3 regions of the Lysinibacillus sp. GW823-FHT06C08 genome follow, and region 3 is predicted to be linked to each of the others. Evidence: riboswitches for the same ligand, from Rfam matches in the RefSeq annotation. Region 3 holds a riboswitch; each other region holds the start of a gene.
The links. Region 3 has a riboswitch for lysine ahead of AC1Q6O_RS11995 (aspartate kinase). Riboswitches for the same ligand answer to the same signal wherever they lie in the genome.
Positions count from the first base shown of each region.

Region 1: linked by a shared signal. The riboswitch ahead of AC1Q6O_RS00030 (amino acid permease) and the one ahead of AC1Q6O_RS11995 (aspartate kinase) in region 3 are both predicted to bind lysine.
Region 2: linked by a shared signal. The riboswitch ahead of AC1Q6O_RS09630 (transporter substrate-binding domain-containing protein) and the one ahead of AC1Q6O_RS11995 (aspartate kinase) in region 3 are both predicted to bind lysine.

Region 1 is NZ_JBXAHN010000001.1:1,840-5,126, reverse strand. It holds gene AC1Q6O_RS00030 (amino acid permease) at 1-1,316, opposite strand, end outside; lysine riboswitch at 1,399-1,575, opposite strand; gene AC1Q6O_RS00025 (CynX/NimT family MFS transporter) at 1,727-2,959, shown strand; gene AC1Q6O_RS00020 (hypothetical protein) at 3,004-3,287, opposite strand, start outside.
Region 2 is NZ_JBXAHN010000002.1:373,592-376,878, forward strand. It holds gene odhB (2-oxoglutarate dehydrogenase complex dihydrolipoyllysine-residue succinyltransferase) at 1-632, shown strand, start outside; lysine riboswitch at 937-1,123, shown strand; gene AC1Q6O_RS09630 (transporter substrate-binding domain-containing protein) at 1,242-2,099, shown strand; gene AC1Q6O_RS09635 (amino acid ABC transporter permease) at 2,269-2,994, shown strand; gene AC1Q6O_RS09640 (amino acid ABC transporter ATP-binding protein) at 3,007-3,287, shown strand, end outside.
Region 3 is NZ_JBXAHN010000004.1:60,903-64,189, forward strand. It holds gene AC1Q6O_RS11990 (YslB family protein) at 1-108, shown strand, start outside; gene AC1Q6O_RS11995 (aspartate kinase) at 199-1,425, opposite strand; lysine riboswitch at 1,557-1,735, opposite strand; gene uvrC (excinuclease ABC subunit UvrC) at 1,828-3,287, opposite strand, start outside.

The sequences.
Region 1 (3,287 bases), on a different contig from region 3:
GCTGTGTAATTCTGTCCAATTACAACAATCATACAAATAGTAAAGGCGAATAGTGGACCGAATGGGTATAGCTTTGCTTTATACGGTAATAGCTTTGGATCTAAGCCCTGTGCCTCGAAAGCACGACGGAAACGATAATGACTAAATGCAATACCTAGCCAAGCAATAAAACCTGACATCCCAGAGGCATTTAATAGCCAGATATAAACAACCCCATCACCAAAGAATGATGCTAAAAACGCTACACAGCCTACAGCTAATGTTGCGATCAATGCATAAATCGGAATACCTCGACGACTTAGCTTTGCAAAGAATTTAGGAGCATGACCATCCACTGCTAATTGCCATAGCATACGTGAAGATGCATACAGTCCAGAATTACCTGCTGATAGCATAGCCGTTAAAATAATGGCATTCATTAAGGAGGCAGCAAAAGCAATACCTAAACGATCAAACACGAGAGTAAATGGAGATACAGCGATATCCTCCGATAATAAGCGTTCATCTGTGAATGGAATTAACATCCCTATAGCAGCAATAGCTAAAATATAAAATAAAATAATACGCCAAAACACCGATTTTACTGCCTTCGGTATATTTTTTCCAGGATCATCTGTTTCCCCTGCTGTTACCCCAAGTAGCTCTGTTCCTTGGAATGAAAATCCTGCTGCAAGGAAAATACCAAATGTAGCAAGGAAGCCACCATGGAATGGTCCATCACTAATAAAGAAATTTGTAAAACCTACAGGTGCCTGTCCACCTAAAATACCAAAAATCATTAATATGCTAATAATAATAAATACAATGACCGTAGCCACTTTAATCATCGCAAACCAATATTCACTTTCACCATAGCTTTTTACAGACAATAAATTAAATGTCAGTACAATTACAATAAATAATACTGTCCAAAGTGCTGATGAGCTATCTGGGAACCAATATTTCATAATTAATGACACTGCCGCAATTTCGGCTGCAATCGTAATTGCCCAGTTATACCAATAGTTCCAGCCTAGTGCAAAGCCTAGAGCGGGATCTACAAATTTTGTCGCATACGTACTAAAAGAACCCGAGGATGGCATATAGGCAGCCATTTCCCCTAAACTTGTCATTAAAAAATATACCATAATACCGATTAAGGCATAGGCAAGCAATGCGCCTCCCGGTCCTGCTTGTGCAATGGCACCACCACTGGCTAAAAATAGCCCTGTACCAATTGTACCGCCTAAAGAAATCATTGTGATATGACGGCTTTTTAATTCTTTTTTCAGCTTCGGTGCATTATGGCCGAGCTGATTTACTTTTATTTCACTCACGATATAGCTTCCTTCCTATTTATGAGGCAAAAAAATGCCATCACATGAACAATGTGATGGCTAAGTTAATCCTCAGTTTTTCCTAAACGATAGCTCAACACGTTGTACAAACGTGACAGTTCTGTTCCTTTCGGAGACAGCCCCAGCATGAGGTTTTCAAGTCCCCTCACACTTCGGCAATATTTCCTTTCAGCTAATCTCTTCAATGCTTGTCATTTCAATAAGCTTACTTATAAATATCGCGACCTCTACCTCATTACAAACATGAGGCATATAATTATTAAATTTATGATGTTTACTATACTAACATAAGACCTAAGACATTTCAATATAACCATTAATGTTTTGTATTTTGTGAATTTTCCACTATTTTTAATAGTGTAATAAAGTGTTATAGTAGTTCAATTAGAATGGTAATAACGGGGGGAATAATTTTGACTTTACATGATCATTCCGCCAGCTACACGAATAGAAAAATTAGCTGGAAGGGAACAACCTTATTATTAGTTTTTGGAATAATATTTATAGCGTCTACATTACGAATGCCACTAACTGTTGTGGGTCCAATTGTATCCTTTATCCGTGACGATCTTGGTATTTCCAATGTTCTAGCCGGTTTTTTGACAACTATTCCATTGCTTGCTTTTGCCACTATATCACCATTCGCACCAGTTGTAGCACGAAAACTTGGGCTTGAGCTAACCTTATTTTTATCCACGATTTTATTGGCCTTAGGAATTGTACTACGCTCCCTCGGTACAACAGGGTTACTTGTATTTGGCACAGTGCTCATTGGCGTAGCCATATCATTTGGAAATGTGTTGATTCCAGGTTTATTAAAATTAAAATTTCCATACCATGTAGGGTTACTAATGGCATTTTTTACTATGTCGATGAACTTAACGGCTGGACTTGGAGCAGGTATTAGTTATCCAATAGCTAATTCTTCACTAGGTTGGCAGGGAGCATTGGCTGTGGCGCTTATATTAGTCGTATTAACGATTTTAATTTGGATACCTCAATTGAAATTGAATAAGCCAGAACCAGCTACTACGGCCAAAAAAACAGGTAAACCCCTTTGGAAATCACCTGTTACATGGGCAGTAACAGGTGCAATGGGCTTACAATCTTTATTATTTTATACGACAGCAGCTTGGATTCCTGAAATTTATATTGCGCAGGGATTGGCTCCTGATAAAGCTGGTTGGATGTTTTCCATTATGCAATTCTCACAAGTCCCCATGGCATTGGCTGTCCCCATTATTGCTGGTAAAATGACTTCACAAAGACCACTTGTCCTTATGTTTACATCGTTCTATTTAGTAGGATTTGTCGGCGTTGTAATGGAATGGACAACGTTGGGGATATTATGGATGATCCTTCTAGGTTTAGCAGGTGGAGCTTCATTCGCATTAGCAATGATGTTCTTTACACTTCGCACACGTACAGCATTTGAAGCCGCTGATCTATCAGGGTTTGCACAATCATTGGGCTATTTATTCGCTGCCATTGGGCCGATTCTTTTCGGATACCTCCATGATTTATTTGGTGGTTGGAATATTGCCGGCTGGCTCTTTGTTGTTGTTGCTATGACACTCTTCTTATGTTCCATGCGAGCCTCTAAAGATGAATATGTCCATTAAATTTAAGCAGTTGGGGAAGTGATCTGACCCCATCTGCTTTTTGTCTATATCCATTTCTTTTTTTGATATTTTAGTAAGGCTAGCAGTTCCTCAAGTTCCTCTGTTGTGCTCTTGGTACGTGCCTTAATAGCAGTAAAAACAGGGATTGCCTCTTGAAGGAGTAAAAAACTAAAATAATAATAGCCTAAAAAAGCTTCTGGTTCATAGCCTCTAGGTGTATCTTCCTCCCATTCCAGCTCATCATCCTCTTCATTTTCCACCCATAAATATTTCGTATCCAAAAGCTCCTGCATCGTTGAAACGTTATGTGTTGAATCTTGATAATCCT
Region 2 (3,287 bases), on a different contig from region 3:
AACAATCAACAGCAATGTTAACAACATTCAACGAAATTGACATGACAAACATCATGGCACTTCGTAAACGTAAACAAGAAGAGTTTGTTAAAGCAAACGACATCAAACTTGGTTTCATGTCATTCTTCACAAAAGCTGTTGTTGCAGCACTGAAAAAATACCCATACGTAAACGCTCAAATCGTTGGCGATGAATTACATTTAAATAACTTCTTTGATATCGGTATTGCAGTATCAACTGAAGAAGGTTTAGTAGTACCAGTTGTACGCGATGCAAACAGCAAAAACTTCGCAGAAATCGAAAAAGATATCGCTAGCTTAGCGACTAAAGCTCGTGAGAAAAAACTAGGCTTAAATGACATGGCTGGTGGATCATTCACAATCACAAACGGTGGTGTATTCGGTTCATTAATGTCAACACCAATTATGAACGGTACTCAAGCTGGTATTTTAGGTATGCACTCAATTGTTAACCGTCCAGTTGCAGTAAATGGTGAAGTTCAAATCCGTCCAATGATGTACGTAGCACTTTCTTATGATCACCGTATCATCGATGGAAAAGATTCTGTAGGATTCTTAAAAACAGTTAAAGAATTAATCGAAAATCCTGAAGATTTATTATTAAATTCATAAATCCTTTAAACCCTGTAAACTTTGTTTTACAGGGTTTTTTTCTTGGTTTTCTGTATCACTAAAGTCTTTAGTGATTTTGAAAATACGAAACTATTTTCTTAGTATAAAAACCATTGATAGTAAAAATTTGTGGTTTTCCGGCGGATATATTGACAAAAATACATAGATTAACAATGGATAGGTCAAGCATAATACCCTAATATTGTCATTAGTCAGAAAAATGCTAAAACTCTCTTGACGTACATACTAGTTTTATAGTAGTATCTAAATATCAATTAAATAAACAAACCTCACTAACCTATAACAGTGAGGTAGAGGCGCGGTATTTATTAGTTCATTGTTGAGTACAAGCAAACAAAGACGCAATGAAGAAGGAAATATCGCCGAAGTATAAAAGGAGCTCGTACTTTTATGCTGGGTCTGCAGTGAATAAGTGCAGGACTGTCCTAGTGAATTCAATTCCAGGTTTACTAGGTTGTGCTATCTCGGAAACATGGAATTATAGTGAGGATTTGGGCAACTGTCATAAAAGGTAAGACCTAAGTTCACAAAACTTAGGTCTTTTTTCGTACAGTTGTCTTATTTTTTTACAGAAAAGGGGAGTTTTTCATGAAAAGAAAATGGCTGTTAGTAATGATCTCTATCATGACGGCAATTGTGCTAGCTGCATGTGGCACTAGCGACAAAAAAGAAGGCAGTTCAGGAGAAGCTGGCGCAGATAAGGAAGACGGCGGCGGTGAATTCCGAATTGGAATGGAGGCTGGCTACCCACCATTCAACTGGACACAGCAAAATGATGCAAATGGTGCGGTGAAAATTGCAGATAATGCAGAATATGCAGGCGGCTATGATGTACAAATGGCGAAAAAAATCGCTGAAGGCTTAGGCAAAGAATTAGTAATCGTCAAATTGGAATGGGACGGCTTAGTACCAGCGCTACAATCAAATAAAATTGATGCAATTATCGCAGGCATGTCGCCAACAGAAGAACGTAAGAAAACAATTGATTTTACAGAAAACTACTATACTTCTGATTTTGTTATGGTTATTAAAAAAGGCAGCAAATATGAAGGGGTCAAATCCATTCAAGATTTCTCTGGAGCAAAAATTACATCACAACTTAATACATCCAACTACAATGTGATAGACCAAATCAAAGATGTTAATAAACAAACAGCAATGGAAAGCTTCCCAGCTATGCGTGTAGCTTTAGAGGCAGGCAAAATTGATGGCTATGTTGCAGAACGTCCAGAAGGTATTTCCGCAGCTGCTGCCAACGATAAATTCACATACGTAGCATTTGAAGAGGGCTTCGATACAGATCTTTCAAATACGTCAATTGCTGTAGGCTTACGTAAAGAAGATGCGAATCTTGATAAAATCAATGAAATTCTAAAAGGAATTTCTGAAGATGATCGCCAAGCGATTATGGAAGAAGCTATTTCTCAGCAACCAGCAGCACAATAAAAAAATGGCACGGACTATTGACTAGTCCGTGCACTATCATTTCATCATTATTAAAATGAGAACCTCTCTACATAATGATAATGTCCTAGCGAAATAAAACATAGACTAGTAGAAAGAGCTGGGGCACGAAAAAGATAGCAAGCAACATGACATTGTTAGGAGGAACATCATGAGTCTTGAATGGATACTTTCAATTATTGAAAACAACTGGCAAATGTTTTTACGAGGTGCGTATTATACGTTACTAATTTCGACTATAAGTACAATTATTGGTGCATTTATCGGATTTTTCATCGGAATTATGCATACGATTCCAGTTCGTAAAAAAGGTGTGAAATTTTATGGCTTAAAGCTTATTAATTTTATACTCACATGCTATGTTGAATTTTTCCGTGGTACACCAATGATTGTACAGGCTATGGTTGTCTACTATGGATTAGATATTGCATTTGGCATAGACATGCACTTTATTACAGCAGGGATTTTAGTCGTTTCTCTTAATACAGGTGCCTATATGGCAGAAATTGTTCGCGGTGGTATTGTATCAATTGATAATGGTCAATATGAGGCAGCATCGGCTATCGGTATGAATCACTTCCAGATCATGCTTCACGTAGTTTTACCACAAGTAGCGCGTAACGTACTACCTGCGACAGGCAACCAATTAATTATGAATATTAAAGATACAGCCGTATTAAACGTTATTGGAGTAACAGAATTATTCTTCCAAACAAAATCAATCTCTGGTAACAACTTCCGTTATTTTGAATCATTCTTTGTAGCTTGTATTCTTTACTTCATCATGACATTTACTGCATCACGTATTCTGCTATATGTTGAAAAACGATTAGATGGACCAGATGCTTATCAAAAAGAACAAAAAGAAGCAATTTAGGGGGACGCACAAATGGCAGTCATTAAAATTGAGCATTTAAGTAAATCATTTGGACGTAACCAAGTGTTAAAGGATGTTAATTTTCAAGTGGAAAAAGGGGAAGTCGTTTGTTTAATTGGTTCCTCTGGTTCTGGTAAATCCACTTTACTTCGTTGTATTAATTTATTAGAAACACCAAGTGGTGGGCAAATTATTTATCAAGGGGAGGACATCCTAGACGAAAAACACAATATCCAAGAATATCGAACACATCTAGGCATGGTATTCCAGCAATTCAATTTATTTAACAACCA
Region 3 (3,287 bases):
TATTTAACAGAATGTTATGATGAAAAACGTGAAAAGCAACATTACGTTATGTTTACAGTCAAATGGGACGTGAAGGAACGAATTATGCATACGATTCCAACAGAGTAACAAAAAAGGATTGTCTCCCCATTCAATAAACGGGATGACAATCCTTCCTTTTATTTCGGACAATTACAGAAAATGCTGTTTCTTCTATTATTATATGTAAAGAGCCTGCTCTAAATTAAATTCATCATGCAATGCATTTGCTGCACGAATCATTTCATTCTGTGGTACTACAACAGACACTTTAATTTCTGAGGTGCTCACCATCTTCACAGGGATATTCTCACGACGTAAACGATCGAACATGCGAGCAGCGACACCTGGATTCGAGACCATACCGGAGCCAACTATCGAAACTTTCGCCAATCCAATTTCGAAATCAGCAAAGCTAAAGCCAAGTGATACTTTACTATCCTCTAAAACACGTAAAGCTTCTGCAAATTCTTCTTTCAAAATCGAAAAGGACACAGTTGGTTTTAATCCATCAATGATTGCTTGAACAATGATATCCACGTTGATGCGATTTTCAGCAAGAGTTGAAAATATATCCGCTAATGAAGCATGTGAATAAGCATCATACCCAATTGTTAAACGAATAACATCTGATTCAAAGGCAACACCACGCACTACTAAATTTTTCTCCATCTCTACTTCCTCCTTCAATAAAGTACCTACTGACTCCACTAAACTAGAGCGTATGATCACTGGCATTTGGAACTTTTTAGCTAACTCCACTGCACGTGGATGAATGATGTGTGATCCTAAATGTGCTATCTCTAACATTTCATCATAGGAGATTTCCTGTAGTTTTTGTGCCTTTACAACAAAGCGTGGATCTGCTGTATACACACCATCAACATTCGTGTAAATGTCTGTCCGTTCAGCATCTAATGCAACAGCAAGTGCAACGGCTGTCGTTTCGGTTCCACCTTTCCCAAGCGTTGTTATATTTTGGTCATTGTCAATGCCTTGATCTCCAGCAATAACGACGATTTGTCCTTGCAGCAAATGTTCATCAATACGGCTAACATCGATATGATTGATCCTTGCATGACTATGCATATGATCCGTGGAAATGCCAGCCTGCCAGCCTGTTAGTGACACCGCATTATAGCCAGCTTCTTGTATTGCAATGGCAAATACGGAGCTTGATAACTGAGAGCATGAAGATACAACTGCATCTAATTCACGTTTTGACACATCATCCGTGAAATGAAGTACGCTCATTTTCACATCCTGTATCGTTTGTCTCATCGCACCAACTACTACTACCACATCGAATCCTCTATCTCTTTCAGCAATTGCTTTTCGTGCAGCCTCTTGAATTTGTTCGGGCGATGCTAAAGCAGCCCCTCCAAATTTCATTACTATTCTAGACATTTCTTTTGTTCTCCTTTCCAGTCATGTAATTCACCTAAAATGAGGTGTAAAACAGCCTCTAGAAAACTAAAAAGGCAGCCTTCACAAAACGTGAAAGCTGCCTATAACATGTACAATAACGAAACTTGCGCATGTGTGATAGCTCTCCGAAACGTTTAGAATCGACAGTCTTACATTTTTTAAATGCAAAACCAGTACAACAGCGGAAACAACAATGCTGTACTTCGGCAAGGTCCCCTTTCACGCAATGTCTTAGGATTTGTTCATCCTCTTTTGCGCTACTTTTGAATCTTGCACCTCTATCATCACCTTAAAAGTGATTATATTAAATTTTTCCGCCCTCATATAGCAAGTGGGCTAATAACATTGGATCATAATGTTATTTACAACCTTAGCATATGTCTATTCCTTTGACAATGTCTCCTGCTGAAAATAGGCATAAATATGATTTGCTAAATTAGCTGGCATCCCAGCTTCCTGTAAAGCTAGCTCACTAGCCTCCCGTATTTTCTTCACGGAACCAAAGTGTTTCAGTAACTGCTGTTTTCGTTTTGGACCGACACCTTCGATTTGATCCAGAACAGACTGTATAGCATGCTTTTCATGCTGTTGACGCAAGAAGGTAATCGCAAAACGATGGACTTCATCTTGTATTCGTTGTAATAAATAAAAACCGTCACTTGTACGTTTTAAGGCAATGACCTCTGGCGGATCACCAAACAATAGCTGGGATGTATTATGCTTGTCATCCTTTGCTAAACCAGCAATAGGTATAACTAGTCCTAATTCATCCTCTAATACTTCACGCGCAACTTCCATTTGACCTTTACCACCATCAATTAGCACTAAATCTGGTAATGGAAGACCTTCCTTCAAAACACGAATATAGCGTCGACGGATTACCTCTTGCATAGCACCATAATCATCATGCTTGGCTGCTGTACGGGTTTTATATTTGCGATATTCCTTTTTGGCGGGTTTGCCATCAATAAAAACAACCATTGCAGATACGGCGTCTGTTCCATGCATATGACTATTATCAAAAGCTTCAATTCGTAATGGTGTCGTTATGCCCATTGCATCACCAAGTGCCTCGCATGCACCAATAGTACGTTCTTCCTGTCGTTCAATAAGTTGGAATTTAGCGGACACTGCAATTTCAGCATTTTTCGTCGCTAAATCTACCAACTCCTTTTTTTGACCTCGTTTTGGCGTAAGAACTTTGATACCTAACAATTCCGTTAAAATGGCACCATCAATTGCTTGTGGAATAAAAACTTCTTTTGGCTTAATATGTTCTGGTTTTTCATAAAACCGTCCCACAAATGTTAGGAACTCTTCCTCTGCGTCTTGATAGATCGGGAAAATAGAAACATCTCGCTCGATCAGTTTACCTTGCCGAACGAAGAAAACCTGAACACACATCCATCCTTTTTCCACAGCATAGCCAAAGATATCACGGTTAGTAGTGTCACTTGATACTATTTTTTGCTTCTGCATAACTGTATCAATATGGGCGATTTGATCACGAAACTCCTTAGCTCGTTCAAACTCTAAGTTTTCGGCAGCCGCAAGCATTTTTATTTCAAGCTCCTTTTTGACTGCCTCCACACCGCCGTTAAGAAACTTCGTCATATCCTCAATCATTTCCTGGTAAACATGACCATCAATTTGTTTCACACAAGGTGCTATACATTGACCCATATGATAATACAAACAAACTTTTGAAGGTAGCTGCACACATTTTCGTAGTGGATATAAACGGTCCAACAGCTTCTTTGTTTCACTTGCCGCATAGGCATTGGGATACGGTCCAAAATATTTAGCCTTATCCTTTTTTACTTTACGTGTCGTAATTAGAC